Regions from separate parts of the Pseudobacillus sp. 179-B 2D1 NHS genome, predicted to be linked through region 3. Evidence: riboswitches for the same ligand, from Rfam matches in the RefSeq annotation. Region 3 holds a riboswitch; each other region holds the start of a gene.
What was found. Region 3 has a riboswitch for cyclic di-GMP ahead of ACH0BF_RS06435 (response regulator). Riboswitches for the same ligand answer to the same signal wherever they lie in the genome.
Positions count from the first base shown of each region.

Region 1: another riboswitch for cyclic di-GMP. It lies ahead of ACH0BF_RS03575 (amidase); the one in region 3 lies ahead of ACH0BF_RS06435 (response regulator).
Region 2: another riboswitch for cyclic di-GMP. It lies ahead of ACH0BF_RS01300 (methyl-accepting chemotaxis protein); the one in region 3 lies ahead of ACH0BF_RS06435 (response regulator).
Region 4: another riboswitch for cyclic di-GMP. It lies ahead of ACH0BF_RS03540 (class I adenylate-forming enzyme family protein); the one in region 3 lies ahead of ACH0BF_RS06435 (response regulator).

Region 1 is NZ_JBIQDP010000002.1:251,488-257,482, forward strand. It holds gene ACH0BF_RS03570 (methyl-accepting chemotaxis protein) at 1-743, opposite strand, end outside; gene ACH0BF_RS03575 (amidase) at 926-1,828, opposite strand; cyclic di-GMP riboswitch class I at 1,878-1,964, opposite strand; gene ACH0BF_RS03580 (FMN-binding glutamate synthase family protein) at 2,049-3,716, opposite strand; gene aspA (aspartate ammonia-lyase) at 3,885-5,324, opposite strand; gene ACH0BF_RS03590 (Zn-dependent hydrolase) at 5,686-5,995, opposite strand, start outside.
Region 2 is NZ_JBIQDP010000001.1:230,377-236,371, forward strand. It holds gene ACH0BF_RS01290 (hypothetical protein) at 240-707, opposite strand; gene ACH0BF_RS01295 (AraC family transcriptional regulator) at 1,035-1,907, shown strand; cyclic di-GMP riboswitch class I at 2,140-2,226, shown strand; gene ACH0BF_RS01300 (methyl-accepting chemotaxis protein) at 2,246-3,046, shown strand; gene ACH0BF_RS01305 (SDR family NAD(P)-dependent oxidoreductase) at 3,195-3,365, shown strand; gene ACH0BF_RS01310 (Rossmann-fold NAD(P)-binding domain-containing protein) at 3,385-3,768, shown strand; gene ACH0BF_RS01315 (DsbA family oxidoreductase) at 4,105-4,752, shown strand; gene ACH0BF_RS01320 (NADH:flavin oxidoreductase) at 4,817-5,950, shown strand.
Region 3 is NZ_JBIQDP010000004.1:238,393-244,387, forward strand. It holds gene ACH0BF_RS06415 (saccharopine dehydrogenase family protein) at 15-1,169, shown strand; gene ACH0BF_RS06420 (amino acid ABC transporter permease) at 1,232-1,888, shown strand; gene ACH0BF_RS06425 (amino acid ABC transporter ATP-binding protein) at 1,928-2,683, shown strand; gene ACH0BF_RS06430 (aspartyl-phosphate phosphatase Spo0E family protein) at 3,136-3,321, opposite strand; gene ACH0BF_RS06435 (response regulator) at 3,594-3,947, opposite strand; cyclic di-GMP riboswitch class I at 4,023-4,110, opposite strand; gene ACH0BF_RS06440 (manganese catalase family protein) at 4,501-5,358, opposite strand; gene ACH0BF_RS06445 (hypothetical protein) at 5,527-5,916, shown strand; gene ACH0BF_RS06450 (hypothetical protein) at 5,982-5,995, shown strand, end outside.
Region 4 is NZ_JBIQDP010000002.1:239,966-245,960, reverse strand. It holds gene ACH0BF_RS03550 (S-layer homology domain-containing protein) at 1-986, opposite strand, end outside; gene ACH0BF_RS03545 (hypothetical protein) at 1,293-1,628, shown strand; cyclic di-GMP riboswitch class I at 1,923-2,010, shown strand; gene ACH0BF_RS03540 (class I adenylate-forming enzyme family protein) at 2,454-3,953, shown strand; gene ACH0BF_RS03535 (aldehyde dehydrogenase family protein) at 4,324-5,766, shown strand; gene ACH0BF_RS03530 (PaaI family thioesterase) at 5,895-5,995, opposite strand, start outside.

The DNA of each region.
Region 1 (5,995 bases), on a different contig from region 3:
TGGCCGATTTCATCTTTAGAGCGATAGTTTCCTTCAACCGTAAAGTCTCCGTCTTCCGCCCTGGACATTAAAGATTGGATTTGTTTGATCGGATTGACGATAATTTTCGTAATCATGAGCCCAATGAAAATCGAAATAACGATTCCCAACAAACTAACTGTAATTAAGATCAGCCTAGCTGTTCCCAATTTCTCGTTGTTTTTCTCTTTAATTCTCTTCGCTAATTGCTCATTGTAATCTTGAAGGTCATTAATTGCCTGATTGATTTGCTGGCGTTTCTGAGAAGCTTCTCGATTATAAAGAGCATATGCCTGATCGTTCTTATTTTGAGCAGCCAAATCAAGCACTTTTTGCCTCAGCTCTCGAAATTCAAGCAATCTTTTCTGAAAAACTGCTAATCCTTCTTTCTCTTCGGAGGATAATTCTGTTTTTTTGTATTGCTCCATCCATGCATTATTTTCCTTTATTGCTCGATTAATGCTATTCATCAACTCTTCGTATTTGGCCGGGTCCTTAGTGACCATAATTTCCAAGGTGAAAGCATCGATTGCACGGTTATTGGCATTTATCCTCCCAAGCCAATCAAGCGGCTGCAAGTGCTCCTTATACATTATCTCTGAACCATGAGCCATCTCTTTCATATTTTTATATCCCACTACACCGACAATGCTTGTAATAACAGCAAAGAGAATAATCAGGGTTAATAATTTCTGTGATATCTTCAAATCATGTAGAATCTTCATTGTCTAGCCCCTTTTTTGTAAAGTTTTTATTAAGTTATATCGGACATTTATCATCTAAATATAGAGCTAGTCTCGTCTATAAAAAAAATTTTTTTGGGAATGTTTAAAACATGACACAAATTCAGTAAAAGACATCTAAAACAACTAAAAAAACGCAACTAGAAAAGTTGCGCTTGATATTTTCATGACTGCCATGCCATCCAGCTTTGCAAGGAATGAATAGAGAAACCTTCAAAACTTGAAAGATTGCCGTAATAAGACTTAACGATCGCTAATTGCTCCCACATATATGTCTCGCCTTCTTCAGAAAAAGAAACAAAGTCAGCTTCCGTGGAAGGAACTGTTTCCACTCCAACAGAAACTTTTTTATTCTTTGCTGCAGCGTTATTCATCTCATTTCGAACGAGCTCCATTATTCCGTTCGGGCTGCCAGCAGTATCCCGATAAGCCATAATGGTAATGGCATCCGTATTTGCAATGACCCACTCTGATAGCTTTCCTTTTCCTAAAGTGTTGCTGTAATTTTTTTCATCAAACCAAAATGGAATATCTACTGCAAGAGGCAGACCTAAGCGCTGGGCGGATTGATGGGCCTCTATCAAAAGTGTTTGATAAGCTAAAACTGTTTTTTTATATTGACTGTTCCATCCCTCATATAAATACGGTTCCACATCTAAATGAATTCCCTTAAACTTTTCTTCCGGCAATGCTTTCACCTGGTAATTGGTTACCCAGGAGAAAAAACTTCGCTGCTGGGCAAGCCCCTTGCTGGAAACCCAGGAAGGAGCACCGTCCAGCGCATGCACTTGAATTCCTTTTGCTGCTGCCTGTTTAATAAATTCTTTATAATGCTCTGTTGAAATGCTCTGATCAATCTGCAAATATACTCGTCCCACTTGACGATCCTGCATAAACGCAAGCAGTTTATCTTTGCTTGTAACAATTTCCTGTGTATCCCATAGCCAAGTTGACCGCGGCTCCGTCACTTCATTTGCTGCCGCTCTGTCACTTGTCATCAGAAATACTGCACTTCCTGCCATGAATGCCATCACTATCAACAAACACACATTCTTTACGCTGTACACACCGTTCTCCCCCTTTTGTTGAAAGCCATTGCTCTTCAATGCTGAGGAGAATGGCAGCCCGGCGGCCATACAGTCTCTGCTGCTTAGGTCCGTAGCTTTGCGTCCCTGCCTTTCGCCAGGTTTGCCTTTTACACCTTTATTATCGGTGGAGAAGAAAGGAATGTTTAAGAAATGTAGCAAAAGCAATTAGTTATCTAAAACTCACTGTGTGACACCCACTTTAGACAAGCTCTGTGCCTAGAGGAGGCGACTTTCGCAACGGCTCTTCCCGATGATTGTCTAGTTTCTGATCCCCCCCTATTTGCTGCTCCACCTCCCGGAGGATGTCGGCAAGTGGCGTAACAACCCCCTTATCGTCTTTGTATGCAACATGTTGAGGTTTAAAATGTACAGGCGACTCTAAGCCGGCAGCTGCTGCAAGACGGAATAATCCTTCCCGAAGGGTGATCAAATAGTTGGCTGTCCGGTATTTTTTCTCATCAATGACAAGTGCTTTTTGTAGATCTGGATCAGTGGTGGCCACTCCAACCGGACAAATATTCGATTGACACTTCAATGTTTGAATGCATCCTACTGTAATCATGAATCCACGCGCAATATTAACGAGATCAGCCCCCATCGCAAGAGCAATTGCAATCCGGTCAGGGGTAAACAGCTTGCCGGAAGCGATAATCTTTACCCGGTCACGCACCCCATATTTCTGAAGAGTAGCTACAAGAATAGGCAAAGCGGATTTAATCGGCAACCCTACACTGTCAATCAGTTCCTGGTACGAAGCTCCTGTGCCCCCTTCTCCTCCGTCCACTGTAATAAAATCAGGTCCTTTTCCGGTTTCCTTCATATATTTAACCAATTCTTCTACACTGTTATTGCTGCCGACGACAATCTTCATTCCCACTGGTTTCCCAGTATGGTGGCGAATTTTCTCAATGAATTCACATATGGAGGGCACATCGCTAAATTCCCGAAAACGGTTTGGACTATCAATTGATTTATAAGGTTCAACTTTACGTATAGCGGCAATTTCGGGTGTTACTTTTTCGGCATCAATATGTCCGCCTCGCGCCTTTGCCCCTTGTGCCAATTTGATCTCAAACGCTTTAATTTGCGGAATTTCACTCTTTTTCTTTAATTCTTCCCAGTCGACTGCTCCTTGTTTATCCCGTATGCCAAATAAACCAGGACCGATCTGCATAATAATATCGACTCCGCCTTTTAAGTGATAAGGGGATAATCCGCCTTCTCCCGTGTTCATCCAAGATCCTTTTCCTAAAGCTAACCCTTCGGATAAAGCGGTAATAGCCTTGTCTCCCAATGATCCATAACTCATGGCTGACATGCCAATCTGTCCTTTTAAAATAAACGGATGCTTAGTAGTTGGGCCAATCACCACAGCCTCCTCATCATCCAGCAAATAAGCGAGTGCCTCTTCATCCTCCCGCTTTTCCTCTCTTTGCATAAAAAGAGGATCTTTTAATAAAATATATTTTTTTGTTAACACTTTTTCTTTTCTGTCTACTTTCAGTTCCTCTGTCAGCTTCGGAAACATATCATTTCGTATGAAAAATCCCTCTTCCTCAAAGTCACGTTTTGATCCAAATCCGACAACATCACGGCTGTATTTTGCACTTTTAACAATATGTTCGTAATCCTCTCTAGAGAAAGGCCGGCCTTCCGTATCACTATTGAACCAATATTGTCTCATTTCCGGTCCAATCTTCTCAAAAAAATAACGAATTCTTCCAAGAAGTGGGTAATTCCTTAAAATGGAGTGGCTTTTCTGATTCCGATCAAATAACATCATATACACTAGAAAAGAAATAAATATAATGAAAATAACGGCCAGCAGCACGGATCCTAAAATAATTAAAAAATCTGCAAGGTTCATTATTATTCCTCCAATTTATGACGGTTCAGGTTTCCTTAATTTGCACGTACGTCGAGGAATATATGCAGGGAAGAGAATTTCATCAGACGCTTGTTATTTCAGTAAAGAAAAGAGCCTCCGAAAATGGACCATTCCCATGTTTTTTCGGAAGCTCTTTTATATTAATTGTTATTTATTAGCGACAGCGTTATCACGTAAAAAAGCAGCCCCAGCAATGCCTGGCTCAGTCATCTCAAAAGGATTTAAAATAAGCTCAATCTCTTCTTCTGTTAAAATTCCCTGCTGCAAGCACAATTCACGAACCGATTTTCCGCTCGCGATCGCTTCTTTGGCAATTTGTGCAGCTGTTTCATATCCAATATGAGGATTGACCGCTGTAATGATTCCCACACTTTTTTCTACGTATTCTTCCAAGCGAGCCACATTGGCCTCAATGCCAGAAAGACAACGGTCTGTAAAGGTACGGAATCCATTCTCCATGATATTGATAGATTGAAGTAAATTAAAAACTAACACAGGTTCCATAACGTTCAACTCAAACTGTCCTGCTTCAGAAGCTAAACAAATCGTGTGATCATTACCTATCACTTGAAAAGCGATTTGATTGATCACTTCTGCCATGACCGGATTGACCTTTCCAGGCATAATCGATGAGCCAGGCTGACGTGCCGGCAGGCTAATCTCAGCAAGCCCTGCGCGCGGACCCGAAGCCATCAACCGAAGATCATTGGCAATCTTAGACATATTAATCATACAAATTTTTAATGCGGCAGACACTTCCGTATACGCATCCGTATTTTGAGTGGCATCAACAAGGTGTCTCGCACTCATTAAAGGAAATCCGCTCAATTCCGCAAGATAGTTAGTCGCGTTTTTTATGTAGTCAGGATCGGCATTCAACCCTGTTCCTACAGCTGTGGCCCCGATATTGACTTCATACAAGTGCGTGCGTGATCGCTGAATTCTTTCCATATCACGTTCTACGACACTGCTATAAGCTTTAAATTCCTGGCCCAGGCGAATAGGAACAGCATCTTGGAGATGGGTACGGCCCATCTTTATCACATGGTCAAACTCCGCCGCTTTTTCCTCAAATACTTTATGCATCTTGCTCATTGTCACAAGCAAACTTTCTAGTGATGCCAATACAGCAATGTGAATAGCAGTAGGAAAAGCATCATTTGTTGACTGCGACATATTTACATGGTTATTAGGACTTAAATAGCTATAGTGGCCTTTTTCGTACCCTAACAATTCCAGGGCACGATTGGCAATCACTTCATTGGCGTTCATATTGATCGAAGTACCGGCCCCGCCTTGAATCGGATCTACAATAAACTGGTTATTCCATTTTCCTTCTATTACTTCTTCCGCTGCCTGTGTAATGGCCTCACCAAGCTCTCTATGTAAACGGCCCGTTTCCATGTTTGCCAAGGCAGCGGCTTTTTTCACTATTCCTAATGCTTTAATCAAAGATCCATGAATGTGATAACCAGTAATAGGAAAGTTTTCGGAAGCGCGCATTGTTTGAATGCCATAGTATGCATCTGCTGCAATCTCTTTTTCACCTAAAAAATCTTTTTCAATTCTTACTTTATCTTTTATCATTATCATTCCATTCCTTTCAGAAACATTTCTCCTGACATGCTGTACCTAGAGTAGTTCTCATCATTGATTCTAAAAAAATGTCTGAAATAAAATATACATTCTTTACATCATAAACAACCTTCTTTTTTAGAACAGTCGACTCACTACCATTTTAAGGAATTATTCCTAAAATATTCTTAATTAAGAATACAACCGGATTATGTATAAGTCAATGTTCCTAGAAAAATATTTTTGGGCTTTATGAAAATTTCGCTCCACATCCAACTATAGCATATTCTTATCTATCTATATCATTTAAAAAATATAAAAAGAAGGAGCTGGCCACTTGCAAGAGCCTGCCCCGTTATAAAACAAAATGCTATTATCTGTTAGCGGCTTCGCTAAATATTCCCTCTTTTATATTGTTTTGTGATAGCTCTCGATCTATGTTTATAATACCTTGTAACATTAAGTTTCCTGCCTTTTCAATATCTTCAGCCAGGCTATTTTCCTCGGGACAATGGCTTTTTCCGTCTATGCTCTTTACAAAAATCATTGCTGACTTTGCAACAGCAGCCATATGGGCAGCATCATGAACGGCCATACTTGCCATGGTGATATGTGGTTCATTTGTTTCCTCAGCAGTATGCTGTAAGATTTTGACGATACTTTGATCCAGATCAATCGGATTC
Region 2 (5,995 bases), on a different contig from region 3:
ATCTTTCTCTCGAATGGCTTTAAAACTAATGAAAAATCAAAAGGGGTTCAGAATAAGACCATTCCGAACCCCTTTTGTTGATAAAATGAAACTCATTCATATCCAAAATGAGTTTTTTGTGTTGTTGAAAAACAACTTGGCAAAGGAAATTCCTGTTAACTTTCACAGAGATTTTTATGTTTTTTTGTTTTTAGAATGAATTAAAGCTTCTTGTTGAAATATTGATTTTAACATTTCTATTACTGAGTTAAGTGTTTAAAAGAATTCCTACTGATTTTTGGAATAGTAATTTCTTTATTTGCTCTCTCTACTAAATAACTTGCAAATTCACTTACCTTCTCGAATTCATTAGGATAACCAAACTCCAGTTCTTTATCAATAGTGTAAACATCCATAAAATAAGTGGTATCTGGTTTATAGTCTAACATGCCGTCAACAAAATTTAATATTTGTCGAAATTCACTATCATATTTCTCATGGTGAGTTTCAAAATACGAAAAGAACAAGACAGCAATATGATTAGCTCTAGCATAATCTTCAAATTCCTCTTCACTCATCCCACTTTCGGATAAAACCGTATTATCACTTAAGACAGTTTTCCGGTGAGTATCATAAAATATTAAGTATCCTACATTATCAAAGTCAGGAGTAATAACTCTATAAAATTCAAAGTCTTTGCTGGCTATTAATCTTTGAAAAGTTAACATTATCATCTATCCCTTTCTTCATGGAATGGTTACGAACGCTTTTCATTGTGCAAAAGTTCTAGTAGCATCAGTTTTGTAGTGTTGCATGAGTCTATCTTCTATAAAACATCCAGTTGTCGACTTACAATAAAGTCGTTTAATTATAAGTAAAGATGTTACATTAAAGATAAAGTTATTTGAAAATTCTTCTTCTGTTATTCTTCAATTGGACTATTTTGTTGAATAACACGTTTTATTATCTATAAATTAACCCTACATAATTGTGCACGAAAAGTCGGATGGATGCATTTGATTCTTGCTATTCTTTTGATAAAGGAGGTCATATCAATGGATTTGCTTAAAGATATGAATGGCGCATTACAATATATTGAAGAAAACCTTACGAATGAGATTGATTTTAAAGAAGTAGCAAGACGGGCTTTCTGCTCCGAATATCACTTTAAAAGGATGTTTTCCTTTCTTTCAGGTGTTTCATTATCAGAGTACATCCGGCGCAGACGGCTTACTCTTGCCGCGTTTGAGCTTAAAGACAGCTGCGCAAAGGTCATTGACATTGCCGTAAAATATGGATACAATTCCCCCGATTCTTTTGCACGGGCTTTTCAAAATTTGCATGGCATCACACCTTCAGAGGCTAGAAGTAATGGCCATTCACTTAAAGCTTATCCACGAATGACCTTCCATTTATCAATCAAAGGAGGAAATGAAATGAACTATCGAATGGAAGAAAAAGAGGCATTTCGCATCGTGGGTATGAAGAAAAGAGTTCCTATTATTTTCAACGGAGTTAATCCGGACATTGCCTCTATGTGGAGAAGCTTAGATAGTGAAACGATAAATACTCTAAAAAAACTTTCTAATGTCGAACCTATAGGACTTCTTAGTGCATCCACCAACTTTTCTGAAGGCAGGATGGAGGAAAAAGGGGAACTTGATCACTATATTGGCGTGGCAACAACGAAAGCGTGTCCTGATCATCTAACACAGCTTGAAGTTCCTGCTCTATCGTGGGCTGTATTTGAAGCCATCGGACCATTTCCGGATACGCTGCAAGATGTATGGGGACGCATTTATTCTGAATGGTTCCCATCCTCAAATTATGAACAAATAGAAGGTCCAGAAATCCTGTGGAACGAAAATAAAGATGTAACTTCACCCACTTTCAAAAGTGAAATATGGATACCAGTTTCAAAAAAGTAATGATAATCAATTAGAAAGTCAGCGTATCAGTTATCTTTCAAGCGCAGTAAAGCATCTTCTATCGAATTACCCCCGTTCTGAAGTCTGAACGGGGGTATGCTTGTTTGACGTTATAAAATGAAATAACTTTATTTTCATCTTATAGCAGTAGCCTAATAGTGATTTTTTATTTTCTGCAAAATTTTATAACATTGCCAATAAAAAGATTTATAATATAACTATTACTTATTAAAAATGTGAAAAGCAAACTTGTCGAAAGATTAGGACGCAAAGCCGACAGGTCTAAAACCAAATGGGTTATGATGGCTGGGCTGCCCCTACAATGAGAGGGGTAAAAAATGACTTCGCAAGTATTAAACGAAGCAGCTGTTGTAACGGCATTGGAGTCCAACTTAGCAATGATAGAATTTAACTTGAACAGAGAAGTGATTTGGGCGAATGAAAACTTTGCAAAGACTTTGGACTATACAGCCAGTGAAATGAAAAATATGAAGCATGAGCAATTTTGCAGGCCAGCGTTTAGAAACAGCAGGCAGTATGAAGACTTGTGGATGAACCTTGGAAAAGGAGTCAAATTCCAAGAGAAAATTCAGAGAGTAAGCAAGCGGGAAAATTTACTATGGTTCGAAGCGACCTATATTCCGGTTCGAGATGCGGACGGGGAAGTGGAAGCTGTTCTGAAAATCGCCACTAATATTACAGAACGAGAAAATTATACAAGGGGAATCATTTCTCAATTAAAAGATATGCCCGTAGAATTAGTCAATATAATTGTCACCAATTCTTCTGAAAAAATTCAGGCCATCGAATCATTAAAAACGCAAACAGATCTAATCAGTGAGATATCTAAACTTATACGCAATATTTCCTCACAAAAGAATATGCTAGCCTTAAATGCAGCTATTGAAGCTGCCCGGGTGGGAGAACATGGACGAGGTTTTAAGGTGGTCGCTGATGAAGTGCGGAAATTGGCTGGTCAGGTTGATCATGCCGTTAAAAATATGAATATGAATGTAGAAAACATTTCAAACGAAGTAAGAAGGATTAGCCAAATAACCGATGATTTACAGCAAATAATCATAGAAACGCAATCCGAATTTAATAAGGATATTGAAGAATTCGAGAATATGATGAAATAAAAAACAATTCGTCGATCGTCATAAGAACAGATTATAGTTAGTAGAAAGAGACAAACCAAATAACGTCTAATTGGTTTAGCGTTTATTAAAAGATTTCTAATACTAAAGAATCTGGAAAAGATAAGAATAGAACTATGGAGAGGATGACTTGAGAAAAGCGATAGTTGTAGGCGCAAGTTCCGGCATAGGCGAAGAATTGGCGGAAATTTTATCGAATAAGGGATATATTGTCGGGTTAGCCGCTAGAAGGGAAGATAAGCTCCTTGCTCTCCAAGAACAACTAATACATAAGTCGATTGTCAAAGGAGGCAATAGATGAGAATGTTTCAGGTTTTGTAATGACAGTGAACGTGGCATGTCATCATTTTCTAGCGAAGGATGCATGTCATTTATTCGGCCTATCATCGGTTGGAGCATTAATGGCTAATCCGGTTGCTCCTTTATACAATGCCTCAAAAACTTTCGTATCCAACTACTTGATGAACATCCGAAAAAAACTAAAAATGCAACAGGAAAACGTGTTTGCCACGGACGTTAAATGCAGATTCATTGATACGGAAATGGCTAAAGGCGAACCTGATAAACTGTTTTGGGCAGCATCTCCAGAAGAGGCTGCTTTGCAAATATATCATAGTATCAAAAAGAAAAAGAAGACAGTATATGGAACTAAACGATGGCGGTTTATTGCTTGGGCGTTAAAAATTCTTTCTTTATCCAATTAAAAATTCCTCAGAAATGCGCTGAACAGCTTAACAAACCGTTGAGCTGTTTTTTATACTAATCAGCTAAGACTATAAATTTTTAACTAATTACATATTGTGCAAAATTCAAATATAAAATTTATAAAAACATGCAAACAAGATACCTTACTTGAAAATACACATATAAGCAATGATTAATGAGTGTAAAGGTGCATATGGCGATGTTTAGAAAAATGCACAACAAAATAAAATACAAAAGTAGGTGGAGAATAATCGAATGTGTGATGAATTTCCTTCACAGTCAAGGGAATAGGTCAGATGTGCGACACAATCATGCAAGAAAAGGAGAAGATCGCAATGACTATAAAGATTAAGGTATATTCAGATTATGTATGTCCTTTTTGTTTCTTGGCAGAAAAACCGTTAAAAGAAGCGATCAAAGGGAAGGATGTAGAAGTAGAATGGATGCCTTTCGAGCTGCGTCCTTATCCAAATGAAACGTTAAAGCCTGAGGGAGACTATTTGCAAAGTACCTGGAAGCAATCGGTCTATCCGTTGGCTGAGCGTATGGGAATTGCTATCGTCTTGCCAAGCATATCACCACAGCCATACACACATCTGGCGTTTGAAGGATATCAATATGCAAAAGAGAAAGGAAAGGGCAACGAGTATAATGATCGGATGCTTCGTGCCTTTTTTCAAGAAGAACAAGATATTGGGGACATTGATGTGCTAACAAAAGTAGCTGGAGAAATTGGGCTTAATGAGTCGGAGTATCGGACAGCCTTGGAGAGAAGAACCTATAAAGAAGCACACCAAAAGGCGCTAACACATGCCTATGAAGAAGTGAACATTACGGCCGTGCCAACATTCGTCATTGGGAACACGACTATCGGAGGAATACGATCTAAAGAAACGCTTGAGCAAGTTATAAATGAAGAGATTCAAAAGAAAAAAGCAGCTATTTCAATCGAAGGCATGTCCTGTCATATGGATGGCTGTTAACGAAAAAATTTTATTAAGTGGAGCATACTGATAAGTGACTCTATCGAGGAAAGGAGTTTTAAATTTGAGAGACACCCAGTTATTATTTGAAACAGTAACGGTAGGCAACATCACACTAGATAACAGGGTAGGAGTTGCCCCAATGACGCGTACAAGTGCCACCTCCGAAGGGCGGGCAACTGAGCAAATGCTCTCCTATTACACGTCATTTGCCCGCGGCGGCTTTGGGCTCATTATTACGGAGGGCATTTATCCGGATGAACAGTATAGTCAAGGGTACTTAAACCAGCCGGGCATTGCTAACGGCGAACAAGCACAAGCATGGAAGAGAGTAGTAAACTCTGTCCACCAAGCGGGCGCAAAAATAGTTGCCCAGCTGATGCATGCGGGCGCCCTTTCTCAAGGAAACCGTTTTGTAAAGGAAACCATCGGACCTTCTGTTGTTCAGCCAAAAGGAGAGCAAATGGAGTTTTACGGAGGAAAAGGTCCGTTCCAAACACCGAGAGAAGCAACAAAGAAAGAGATAACAGAAGTCATCCATGGATTTGTGAATGCGGCTAAACGTGCCAAAGAGGCGGGATTCGATGGTGTAGAAATTCACGGGGCAAATGGGTATATACTCGATCAATTCCTAACGGATTATACAAATGAGCGCACAGATGAGTACGGCGGCTCTACTGAAAATAGGGTACGTTTATTAACGGAAGTATCAAAAAGTGTCCGGGAGGCCGTTGGACAAGATTTTACGGTTGGCATTCGCATCTCCCAAGGAAAAGTGAATGATTATGAGCATAAGTGGGCAGGAAAAGAAAAAGATGCAGAGATTATTTTTGGCCAGTTAGGTCAGGCTGGTCTCGACTTTATCCATGTGACGGAGTATGAAGCATGGCAGCCCGCATTTCCGGAAGGAGAGGGGACCGTTGCTACTGATTCAGCCTTTGGTGATGGTGGTCCCTCCTTAGCAGCCTTAGCAAAAAAGTATGGCAAAGTTCCGGTTATCGCTAACGGCCATTTAGAAGATCCAGAAAAAGCAAAGGCAATCATTGAAAAAGGCGAGGCCGACGTTGTTACCTTAGGAAAGGGCGCTCTTGCCAATCATGACTGGGTCAATAAAGTAAAAAATGGCGAGCCGTTAGCAAAGTTTAATCCGGAAAAGGTATTAAGACCGGATGCTAAGATAAAAGATTTTGAAGCCTAATTCTTATACTGGTTATCCCGGAAAAATTGAATCAGATGGGCTGCC
Region 3 (5,995 bases):
AGGGGGTTGTTGATATGCGTGTAGCTGTTTTAGGAACTGGAATGATTGGTACAACCGTAGTAAGTGAACTTGTGAAGTTTTCTAATATTGAATCCGTTCTTGCAATCGATGGAAATTCAACTAGTGTAAAGAAATGCTTAGAAGTTGCTAATAACCCAAAAGCAATTGGAAAAGAAGCTTCTCTTCAGACGGAGCAAGCCATCGAAGAGGTGTTGAAAAATGTAGATATTGCGGTGGCATGCTTGCCGCATTCCCTAAGCTTACCAGCTATCAAAGCGGCTATATCAGCCAAGTGTCACTTGGTAGATCTCGTCGGATCAAACTTCGAGGAAAAAATGAAATTAGATAAACAGGCAAAAGAAGCAGGCGTGATTATCATGCCAGGCTGTGGTGTAGCCCCGGGGATAACGAACTTTCTCGCTGCTCAAGGGATCGAATTGCTAGATGAAGCAGACGAGGCAGTAATGATTTGTGGAGGGATTCCAAGATATCCGGTGCCTCCATTATGGTACCAAGTAGTATTTCGATTAGAAAGCGTATTAGGACTTTACACAAGGCCTGCGCTGGCGGCCGAAAACGGCGAGCTGGTCGAACTGCCTCCATTGTCGGGATTGGAAAAGTTAACGTTCCCTGATCCTGTAGGTCATTGTGAAGCAGTCATTACAGATGCACATAGCACGGCCTATACGCTCAAAGACAAAGTGAAAAAGCTATATGAGAAAACTGTGCGCTATGAAGGTCATTGGGAGAAGATGGATACTCTGAGACAGTTAGGGTTTTTAGATGAACAGCCTATAGAGATTAATGGGTATCAAATTAGCCCTCGCGCTTATTCAGAAAAAGTATTGGCCCCAAAAATGCAAGGAGGCTCTAAGGAAGACATTACCGTTGTAAGGGTGGAAGTAAGTGGCATAAAGGATGGACGACAGACAAAATATACATGGGAAATGATTGATCTATACGATCACGAGAGGAACATTACATCCATGGCAAAAACGACTGCTCTCCCAGCCATGTTAATCACTAATTGGATCGCATTGAAAAAGGTAACAGATGCGGGAGTGGTGCCTATTGAAAATGTCATCATTAAGGAAAAATTCAACCCTTTTATAGAAGAGTTAAGCAAGTTAGGGATTGAGATATTCTTTAAAGAAGAAGCGTTAGTTTGACGGGGATTTTCCCTTTCAGCATATTCTTTGAATTGCAAGATAGTGAGATTGGAGGAAGCTTCATGGATTTATCAATAATCATTGAGTCTTTGCCAACATTATTAAATGCCACCTTAATGACGATCTTTCTGGCGGTAGTATCCATTTTAATAGCTCTTGTTCTTGGTTTTTTAACAGCCTTAGCAAGGATATCAAAAATCAAATTACTAGAGGTTGTGTCGTCGGCTTACGTGTCTATGTTTCGGGGAACGCCGTTATTGGTGCAAGTTTTTGTGATTTATTATGGCTTACCTCAAGTGAACATTGAGTTAGATCCTATCCCTTCAGGTATTCTTGCGTTGAGCTTGAATGCCGGAGCTTATTTGTCAGAATCCTTTCGTGCTTCCATCTTATCTGTTGATAAAGGCCAAATGGAGGCTTCTGTATCTTTGGGGATGACGTATTGGCAGGCTTTAAGAAGAATTATTCTTCCTCAAAGTCTTCGTATTGCTATTCCAACTATGTCCAACACATTTATTGTTCTGATTAAAGATACCTCCCTTATATCCGTTATTACCGTTACAGAGCTCTTGCAAATGTCATCTCTTCTTATCGCTAAAACATTTGAGCCGTTAACGATTTATTTATTAGCAGCTGCTATTTATTGGATTATTATTACGGTTTTTTCTATCATGCTCGACAAATTAGAAAAACGTACTTCCCAGCATATTGCGCTTTGAAAATACAGCTTCTCAATATCGATGTAAAGGGAGAGGTCTATGAGTATTATTCAATTAACTAATCTTAAAAAGAGATTTGGCACGAACGAAGTTCTTCGAGGCATTGATTTAACGGTCAATAAAAGTGAAGTAGTAGTGTTAATGGGTCCAAGCGGCTCTGGTAAATCTACCTTGCTTCGCTGTTTAACCTTTTTAGAAGAACCGACAGAAGGGGTCATCCAAATCGGAAAGCATGAAGTTTTAGCAGACGGAGTATCCAATAGAAAGCGAAAATCGGAAATCAGAGAGTTACGAAAAAGCACAGGATTTGTTTTTCAACAATTTAATTTGTTTCCACATAAAACGGCTATTGAAAATGTAATGGAAGGGCCCGTAGTTGTTCAAGGAGTGAAACCCGAGGAAGCAAGAACGTTGGCAAGAACATTACTTGAAAAAGTCGGGCTCGGTGAACGATGTGATCACTATCCTTCTCAGCTTTCAGGAGGACAACAGCAGAGGGTAGCCATCGCACGCGCGCTTTCCATGAAGCCGATGGTCATGCTCTATGACGAACCTACTTCTGCATTAGACCCAGAGTTAGTGAGGGAAGTACTCCAGGTTATGAAAGATTTAGCACAAGAAGGGATGACCATGGTCGTAGTAACACATGAGATGAACTTTGCGAGAGAGGTCGCTGATCGTGTTATTTTTATGGATGGAGGAGTTATCGTAGAGGAAGGCACCTCTGAAGAAATATTTAGTCGCCCTAAGGAAGAACGGACGAAACGATTTTTAATGCGCGTAAAGGAAGAATAGAGAGTGATTCATCCTTTTATAGCCATCCTTCCATAAATCATTGTTAAGCAGCCTGGCCTGTCGTTTGATAAATAAGATAATCAAACGACAGGCCAGGACTTTTTATTGTTTAACTGCTAGAAAAACAGAAACAGCGCTAGAGGGCGATTAGTGGTATGATATTCTAACCTTATAGCAGGAAGAGTCTGTTCGTCATATTCATTAGAATGATTAAATAGGGTGATTCTCTCCTTTTTAATGGAGTAAGAAAATAACGAAAAAGCCGGACATTGGCCCGGCTAATCAAGGTTTTTCTCGTTGGTATTGGCGTGTGAAGGTGGATGCCGTAACCCTGATTGCAAGTAATTTACCCAGAAATGAGCGAGATATGCAAAGAAAACTGGGGGAATTTCTAATCTATTAATAGAAAAGCAAACGATAGAAGGCAGTTAGATTAAAAACCAATAGTCTGCTCAGTTAGTTTTTGATAGGCAAGGCCAGGTAACCAGTTGATATTTATTAATAAGCTCGTCCAATTCTTCGCTATATTTTAAAGTCTCATCATCATCGAGCCCTTTGCGCAGGCCAGTTGAAATCATTAAATGACGCACCTGATTGATTCGAATACTTAACTCTTCAAGTGTTTCCTGTATAACCACCTTTTATCTCTCCTAATCATATATCTGAAAATTCACGTTCGTACGCGTTTGGATATATTATACAACCAGAAAAAATGAAGAAAAAGTGTTTCGACAGAAGATTCAAAAAAGTTACATCATTTGATGAAAAGAAAAATAGAAGTCCTTCATAGCTTGCGACACCCCCTTTAAAAGGAAGAGAGAAGCTAAGGATAAGAATAAAACAGAATGCTATAAAGATAGGAAAAGTTAAAATAATCTCAAGAACAGCTACTGCTTTAGTCTGTCAGAAATTAATTTACATTATTCAGCACTGGAATTAATCGATCAAAGTAAGGTTTCACAATAAAATCTTTAGCTCCTATTTTTAGAGCTTCCATTATAAGCTGTTTTTGGCCCAGAGAAGAACACATGACTACTTTCGCAGAAAGATCCAATGACATAATCTCCTTTAAAGCTTCTATACCATTTAATTTATTCATCGTAATGTCCATTAAAACTAGATTCGGCTTATAAAGAGCATAGGAATCTATCGCCTCTAAACCATCGGCTGCTTCTAATACTTCATAACCATTGTCCTTTAAAATGCTTTTTAGCCAAGTTCTCATAAAAAGTGAATCGTCAACGACTAATACTGATTTCTCCATATTTCACACCTTCACTAAAATTTACAGTACATTCAGAGAAGGCAATGCTGTATAAGCAAGTTGAAAGATATTCAACTTGGCAACCCGGCTGCCATGACAGAATCACTGTTGTAGGCCCGTGGCTTTGCGTCCCCCATTTTCATGGAGTTTGCCCTTCAATGAATTATAGCAATCGTTCAATAGATGAACAGTGGAGTGCCTATAATAAAGCGACGTAAAAGAGACAAAGCATGTGAAAGTTACTGTTCAATTGCTTGTTCTTCAATGGATAAAACGCTTGGCATATATTAGACTAAGAGTCCACGACTATATTACTATTTATTTAGCAGAAGGGCAACCGGAATAATGAAAAAAATGCAAAAAATAGTCGAAATATGTCACTTGAAAATTTTAGATGAAAAAATATAGAAACGAAAGGAAGGCTGCCCTCCATGTTAGTCTAATTGGAAGAGGACAGCCTATTTTATAGGTTTGACTAAAGTATAGCCGGGACAAAAAGAAGCTAAAAATCCGTTTTGCTGTCAACTAGTAGGATTTTTGTCTAAACCTACTTTTAGAAATTTAAATCCCTTGTTCCAGGGCTATGTTCGTTAGGCATCTCTGGTAAGGCTGGAACAGGAAAACCTTTCGGCGGATCTATAACCGACAGGTCTCCCTTGTTCCGGCTCGGTGATGGTCCTTGGAAAATCTCACCGATTCTTGTTGGATCCAATCTAAAGTTAAATTGGGCATTGTGATACCCCATTTCCACATACTTTCTGCATTCAGGATATTTATTGATATCATAATTAGGAACAGGGAATAGCTTACCCCAATCAACGCCCAGTGTCTCGAGTGCCTTTGCAAAAGCATTTTGGTGGGCGTTATCCCTGACGATTAAAAAAGCGAGTGTTTCACGGAATGTTTGGTTGGAGCTCATTTCATAAATGCGTGTTTTTTGCAAAACTCCAGTAGATTCAAGAACTAAGTTATCAAGCAGGTCCCCAATGAGGTTCCCGTGGCTGTATACCCACGATCCATTCCATGGATTTCCGCTCGCGTCTACGGGAAGGGAGGCCTGGGCGCCAATAATATAATGGTGGGGATTGGCATGCCTAACCGCATCATCAAGAGGAGCCCCGTCCACCCCAGCATTTCCCGGAACAGCAGATTCTCCCGAGCCGTTCAGCAATTGATTAATCGTATTTTGAACAAGCTCTACATGGGCAATTTCTTCTAAGAATATGCCGCGGAGCAAATCGCGATATTGGGTGTCTTTTCCTCTAAAATTAGAGCTCTGAAAGAAAAATTGCATCATGGTTCGCATTTCACCAAAATGACCACCCAAGATCTCCTGCAGGACTTTTGCGGCTTCAGGATCGGGCTGATCAGGATTAATAATATTGATTAATTCCTCTTTATAGTAGTACATCGACTTATCCTCATTTCTAATATAGAGTCCAATCAACATATATCTTGTGACAAACGTTCTCATATTATTCTTTCTCACAAAAACAAGCTAATAACCTGAGAAGTTTGTCCATTCAAAAACATTCCTGAGGAATAAATTATAGTAAGAAACAGAAAGGGGGGATAAAGCATGAGTGAAATATGGTTCCCAGGCAACAACCGAGGCAATAGAAACCGAGGCAACAATGGCAACAACGGAAATTCAAGATCTAATTCAGAAAACCGCGTAAGAACAAATGTGGACATTGAAGATGATATTGACGTAAGAAGCAATTTGCAAAATAGAGATGAAATTGATTTACGAAATGACAATGATAATGACAATGACTTGAAAAACATTGACCGTAATACAAACATTGCAAGAGTTTCTAACAGCGGTAATACGAGTGTCCGTTTCGATATTCGTGTTGATTCAGATTCTACTGCAAGGGTACGCTCAAGAGCAAATTCAAATCAAGATCAAGACCAAGACCAGGACCAAGACCAAGATCAAGAACAGAATCAACGATTTGATATTTAATGTTATAGGGTGGGAAGAGTCAGCTGTTCTTTCCACCTAAAAATGAATGGAAAGGAGAAAATAAAATGGCTGAGCCACA
Region 4 (5,995 bases), on a different contig from region 3:
TGCTTGACAAAACCTGTTTTTCCAGCAATTTTGATTTCTATTTTTTCTGCATCCGATGTGACGTATTCCAATTCAGTTGGAGGAGTACCATAAGCTCCGGCGTCCACATTGAAATAAAAGTTTTTTAATGAAGAATCATAGATTAATGTGGCCGCATGTTCAACGGTCGGTTTAGCAACGACGATGCCGGCATTCATTTTAACGATTTGGTTGCCGGACATAATAACTTGTGCCGGATCATTTGCCATAGCCGCTGCGGCTTTTTCGTATGTATCAAAGCTTTTAGCGCCGGTATTCAGGTTGCCGTTTGCGTCCACTGTTCCCACTCTAAATGGCCCATCCGGCTCGGGCTCTTCTTCTTTTTCAGCAACCTTAAGCATTCGATAAATAAAAGCCGCCGCTTGTTCGCGTGTTGTGTGGCTTTTCGGTTCAAACCTAAGGGTTCCGAGATTGTTATTGTTTTTATCAACATTTGGAATGCCAGCGGTAATATTAAGTCCTACCATGTGAGCAATAGCTAACCGGAACATAGAGGAGGTGATTTCATTGGCGTCAGTAAAATCAAGCGATCCTCTTATTTTCGATACTTTAAGAAAATCAAGCGAATTGTCGATCATGACGGACATTTGTTCCCGGTTGATAAAGTCATCAGGACCGAATTTCCCGTTTGAATAACCAGAAATGATCCCTGCTTGGGCTGCTGCATTGATGCTTGGTGCCAGTGTTAATGTAGGGGGAACATCAGAAAATGTTGTCGTTCCGCCACTTAAATGAAGAGCTCGCGCTAAGAAAGCAGCGAATTGTCCTCTTGTTACTTTTTCCTTTGGGGCATAGCGTCCTTCTCCGTAGCCAGAGACAATTCCTTTCTCAACCATCGCTCTCATTTCTTTTTCTAATGCACCGCTGATGTCATCTGCGGCAGAGGGAGAGGGTATAATCGGGAGAACCAACAAAAGAGTGAGGAAAAACGCAGTTAGTTTTCTCATAATAGACTCCTTTCTTTCAAAAAACTTCCTATGATTTTTGTAATCTTCCATAATATGATAGTTTTTCATCTACCGATTAATCGTAACAGAAAATAAAGAACAAGATAAGGGGTCCATTCTACTATAGAAGGAAAAAGATTTAAGAAAATACAGCAATCTTTTTTTCTGTTACGGTAAAAAATAAAAGATGTTACTCATTTTTTATTTCCATGTAATTTCATAGAAAAGAAGATGAAAAGTTCAATTGCTACAATGAAAGGTAGCAATAAATAAGATACATACTATGACGGATAAAGGAGTCCACACATGGAGGAACATGTAAAGAAGTCTTTAGAAGAATGGAAACGCGAGATTGGCGAATTGTTAAAAGATATAGATAAGGAATACGAGGAAATCAAGCGGGAACTACAGGTGTATTCTTATAAATTCAGCATCACTAAACAAGTGATTCAGTCAACAATTAACGAAGACATTATTCGCAATATCCGTGAGCTTTATCATACCCCTTTTGAAAAGAGGTTTAATCAGCTAAAGGAAGAAATCAAGGATTTGGAAGAAAAGAAAAAAGTGTTTCAAATGTTCATCGATAAGATTGACAAAGTAAAGGGAAAAGAGAGTGTGCAGGAAACTGCTCACTCATAGGCTGAGAAGACGTACCGGAGTTTTTCATTCTTTCTACCATTCATCACTCGTTAATGAATGTTAATGAAAGAGCCTATGTATTTTGGGGGCTTATAAGCTAAGTGAGCGTCGATGATAAAAGAGCTTGCTACGAAGAAATATGAAGTAAGCAATAACTATAATTGGTCTTTTCGTCAAATATGAACAAGAAATGGTTAATTTATACATTGATGTTTACATTTACTTTTAGAACGATTATCATAACCATGAGAAGGCTCTGTGACTTAAGATTTGTCAGGAATAAGCTGTATTTACAAACGAGGATGGAAAGCTTGTCCAGAGATAAGGACGCAAAGCTAAGGGCCTGCGGTTATTTTTTAGCTATGGCCTCCTGGTTACAGAAAGAGGATTGGGCAAAAATCAGGGATGCTCTTTATGAGAGTACCCTGATACAAAAAGGCCTGCCAATCTTTGGCAGGCCTTTTTGTATGACTTTCACTAAATTGTAGGGGGAAGATGCGGAATATTAAGAGGGAATTTAATTTTTAATAGATAAGTTAACAAAAACTCTCTAAGAATAGAAGCGTTCATGCAACTATTTATCGAAGCATCAAAAAATATGTTTTTTTAAAAGGCGCCCTCTTTGTTAAGCTGCTCTGTTAAAGTTAATTATAGAAAGCTTGCTTAAAACTTATGTTACTAATAAAAATTCAACGTAAAACAAGAGTTGTCTAATGTGCTTGATGGTCTAAATTTAAAGGAAATTGAAAGCAGCGTTCATTCTTTTTGATACATGCTATACATGTTAGAAAAGATGGCACGTTTTCTTACGAAAGGAAGGTCCGTATGACGGATTTATATAATTGGATTTTTTGTGAAGAAGCAGATTTATCTAAAAGAGCTCTAATTACACAAACAGGGACGTACACGTTAGGAGACCTAAAGAAAAGTGTCAAAGAATATCATTCAATTTTGAAAGATATGGGTGATATCAAAGGGAAAAAAGTAGCGATCATTGTACCAGGGGTGGCTACTTTTTTAAGTATCTTACTCACGGTGAACAAGTTAGGCGGAACAGTTGTCCCGATAAGCCCACTCTTAAGAAAAGAAGATTTAACTCAAATCCTATCCTTTATTGATCCGCATATCGTCTTTACAGTCAAGGAACACAACGGTTTCTATTTAGAAAAAACTGTGCGGGCATGGGCAGGCTCTGTGGGTGAGGAGGTTGCGATCATTGAATCAGCCGATGGTCATGAATGGAAAACGGAGATCATTGCTGGGAAACCAAAACGAAGGGAAGCGGACCACTCGCCTTACATCATCGGGTGCACATCCGGCAGCACGGGAACACCAAAGGGAATAATAGTTGATAGAGCCTTTTTTGAGTTTGCCGAAAGGGCACTAACTAAGGGGGCTAGCCTCTCAAAAGAAGACAAGGTTTTCCTGGTGGTTCCAACATCGGTGTTGTATGGGCTTTGCTGGCTGCTGGCGGGGCTTCATTCTCAAATCACGATTGTTGCTACTGAATCATTTAGTTTTCCGGCAATTTTAAAACTAATGAAGTGGAATCCTGCGAATAAACTAGTGACCAGTCCTTCGTTATTCAAAGCTTTATGTATGTTTGACAAAGTTAGTGATATATCTGTGCTTAAATCGCTAACGGAAGTAAGCTTGGCTGGGGAAATGATTACGGCCGAATTTTTTGAAGGACTTGACCCCTTACATCATTGTAAAATCACTAGTATGTATGGTCTCTCGGAATTAGGAGCCCTTATGTACACAGAGTCTGATATTCGGGAGGGAGTAGAATGGTCGTTAACACCTGGAGTGGCGTATAATTTGGAGAATCTATCCAAAGAAGGCGTAGGTGAATTACATTTTAAAACACCTTGTAAATTTCTTGGCTATTATAAATGCCCGGAGCTAACAGAAGAACTGTATAAAGAAGGCTGGTTTAGTACAGGAGATTTGGCGAAAATCACGAGTGAGCAAAAAATTAAAGTCGTTGGTCGAAAAAAAGATATGATCAAGAAAGGCGGACAACAGGTTATCCGGGGCGAAATTGAACAAATGCTAACGAAGCATGAAGCAGTAGAAAAAGCAGCGGTTTTAGGAATGCCTCATGCCATCTTTGGCGAACAAGTCATTGCTTTTATTATCAAAAAGAAAGAAATTCCATTAAGCGAGATTTACAATTATTGTAGAGACCGTTTGGCCAGTTTCAAGGTTCCGGATAAGATTTTTATTTTGGAAGATATTCCTTTAGTTCAAGGAAAAGTGGATAAAGTGACCTTAAAGCAAGAGGCGCAAAAATTAATTGCGAATATTGAAGAAAAGAGTTAATTCTTTTACATGGTGAGACGGTTTATCTTAATAAAAGCATTCCTTTTAAAAAGCTCATACATAGCTGAAGAGGAAGGAAATCAGAATGAAGTACAGGTCTCTGAAAAATCATCTAACATTTGATTGCAAGACAACCATTTCGCTATTTCTAATAACTGAAAATATGCTAAACTAAAAAAAGTTCCACTATTCACGACACTTTTACCAAATGTAGAATCCGCATTCCCTCTCACTTTTCGGCATAGTCTGGGGAAACATTGCCACTCATTTGCGAGTGAACGATAGATAGACAAACTGATAGGAACAGATGCCCGATTGCTTTTTTGATAAAGCAGTATAAGTGATTATTGTTGAAAGAGGAGGAGAAACAATGCGTTATTTAAATTACATTAATGGACAGTGGAAAGAACCAATTACAGGGGAATACAAAGAAAATACAAGTCCTCATAATGGAGAAATTCTAGGGGAATTTCCTTCTAGCTCAAAAGAGGATGTTCAAGAAGCAGTAGCAGCAGCGAAGGAAGCGTTTTTGTCATGGAAAAAATGCTCTTCCCAAACACGGGCATCCTATCTGCGTAAGGCAGCAGCGATCTTAAGTGAAAATATAGAAGAAGTAGGGCGGGACTTGGCGCTTGAAGAAGGTAAAACACTTGCAGAATCAATTGGAGAGACACAGCGTGCCATTAGTATTCTAGAGTATTACGCAGCAGAAGGTCTTCAGCCAATCGGTGACGTGATTCCATCTGCCAATGCAGACACACTTTTATATACGAACCGTGTCCCACTTGGCCCAATTGCATTAATTACTCCTTGGAACTTTCCAATCGCTATTCCAGTTTGGAAACTCGCACCAGCTCTTATTTATGGAAACACAATAGTGATTAAGCCAGCAGATCTTACTCCGAAGTCTGTTTATCACGTCATGAAAGCCTTTGACGAAGCTGGGATGCCAGCGGGTGTTGTAAACTGTGTATTCGGAAGAGGGTCGGTAGTCGGCAATGAGCTTGTAGAAAACCCGGGAATCAAAGCTATTTCTTTCACCGGCTCTAATCAGGTTGGTTTGCAAATTCAAAATCAAGCAACAGCAAATGGGAAAAAGGCGCAGTTAGAAATGGGTGGAAAAAACCCATTGATCGTACTCGCAGATGCTGATGTAGAAAAAGCTGTGAGTATTGCTATAAATGGCGCTTTTAAATCTACCGGACAAAAATGTACGGCAACGAGTCGTGTGATTGTCGAAGAGGGAATCTATGAAGCATTTCGTGATCGTTTAGTTGAACGTACGAAAGAATTAAAAGTGGGAAATCCCCTTGAAGCAGATTCATTTATGGGACCGGCAGTATCAAAAAACCAAAGAGACGGCGTGCTAGCTATGATAGAAGCTGGCAAGAAAGAAGCGACTCTTCTGTGCGGAGGCGAGATGGCAGCGAATGAAGAGCTTGCCAGCGGTTTTTATGTGCAGCCAACCATTTTTGAAAATGTATCTCGGAATGCTCGAATTGCCAGGGAAGAAATTTTCGGACCTGTCATTGCCTTATTCAAAGTAAAGAGCTATGAACAGGCAATTGATATGGCTAATGATACAGAATATGGTTTAAGTGCAGCTATCTGTACAAATAATCTTACCTTTGCTCATCGCTTTGCGGATGACATTGAAGCAGGGATTATTCATGTAAATTCAGAAACAGCTGGTGCTGAGCCGCAAGTTCCGTTTGGCGGCTGTAAAGCATCCAGCACGGGTTCACGCGAACAAGGCAAAACGGCAATTGAGTTTTATACACAGGTTAAAACGGTTTACATGGATCGAATGTAATTTCTTCTTATTAAAAGAACAAGGAACAGCCCCTCTGACAGCTTCGTCAAAGGGGCTGTTATGTCGTAGAAATAGACCTCGCTTGTTTAAATCATATCGCTAGTAGCAGGTAAATAGGTAATTGATTTTCACTTTTTCTCCATGATCATAACAGAAGAAGTCACACTTGCAGTCAATTTCCCATTTTGTTTTAATTCTGCAGTCAGATAGGAAACCGTGCGACCGAACT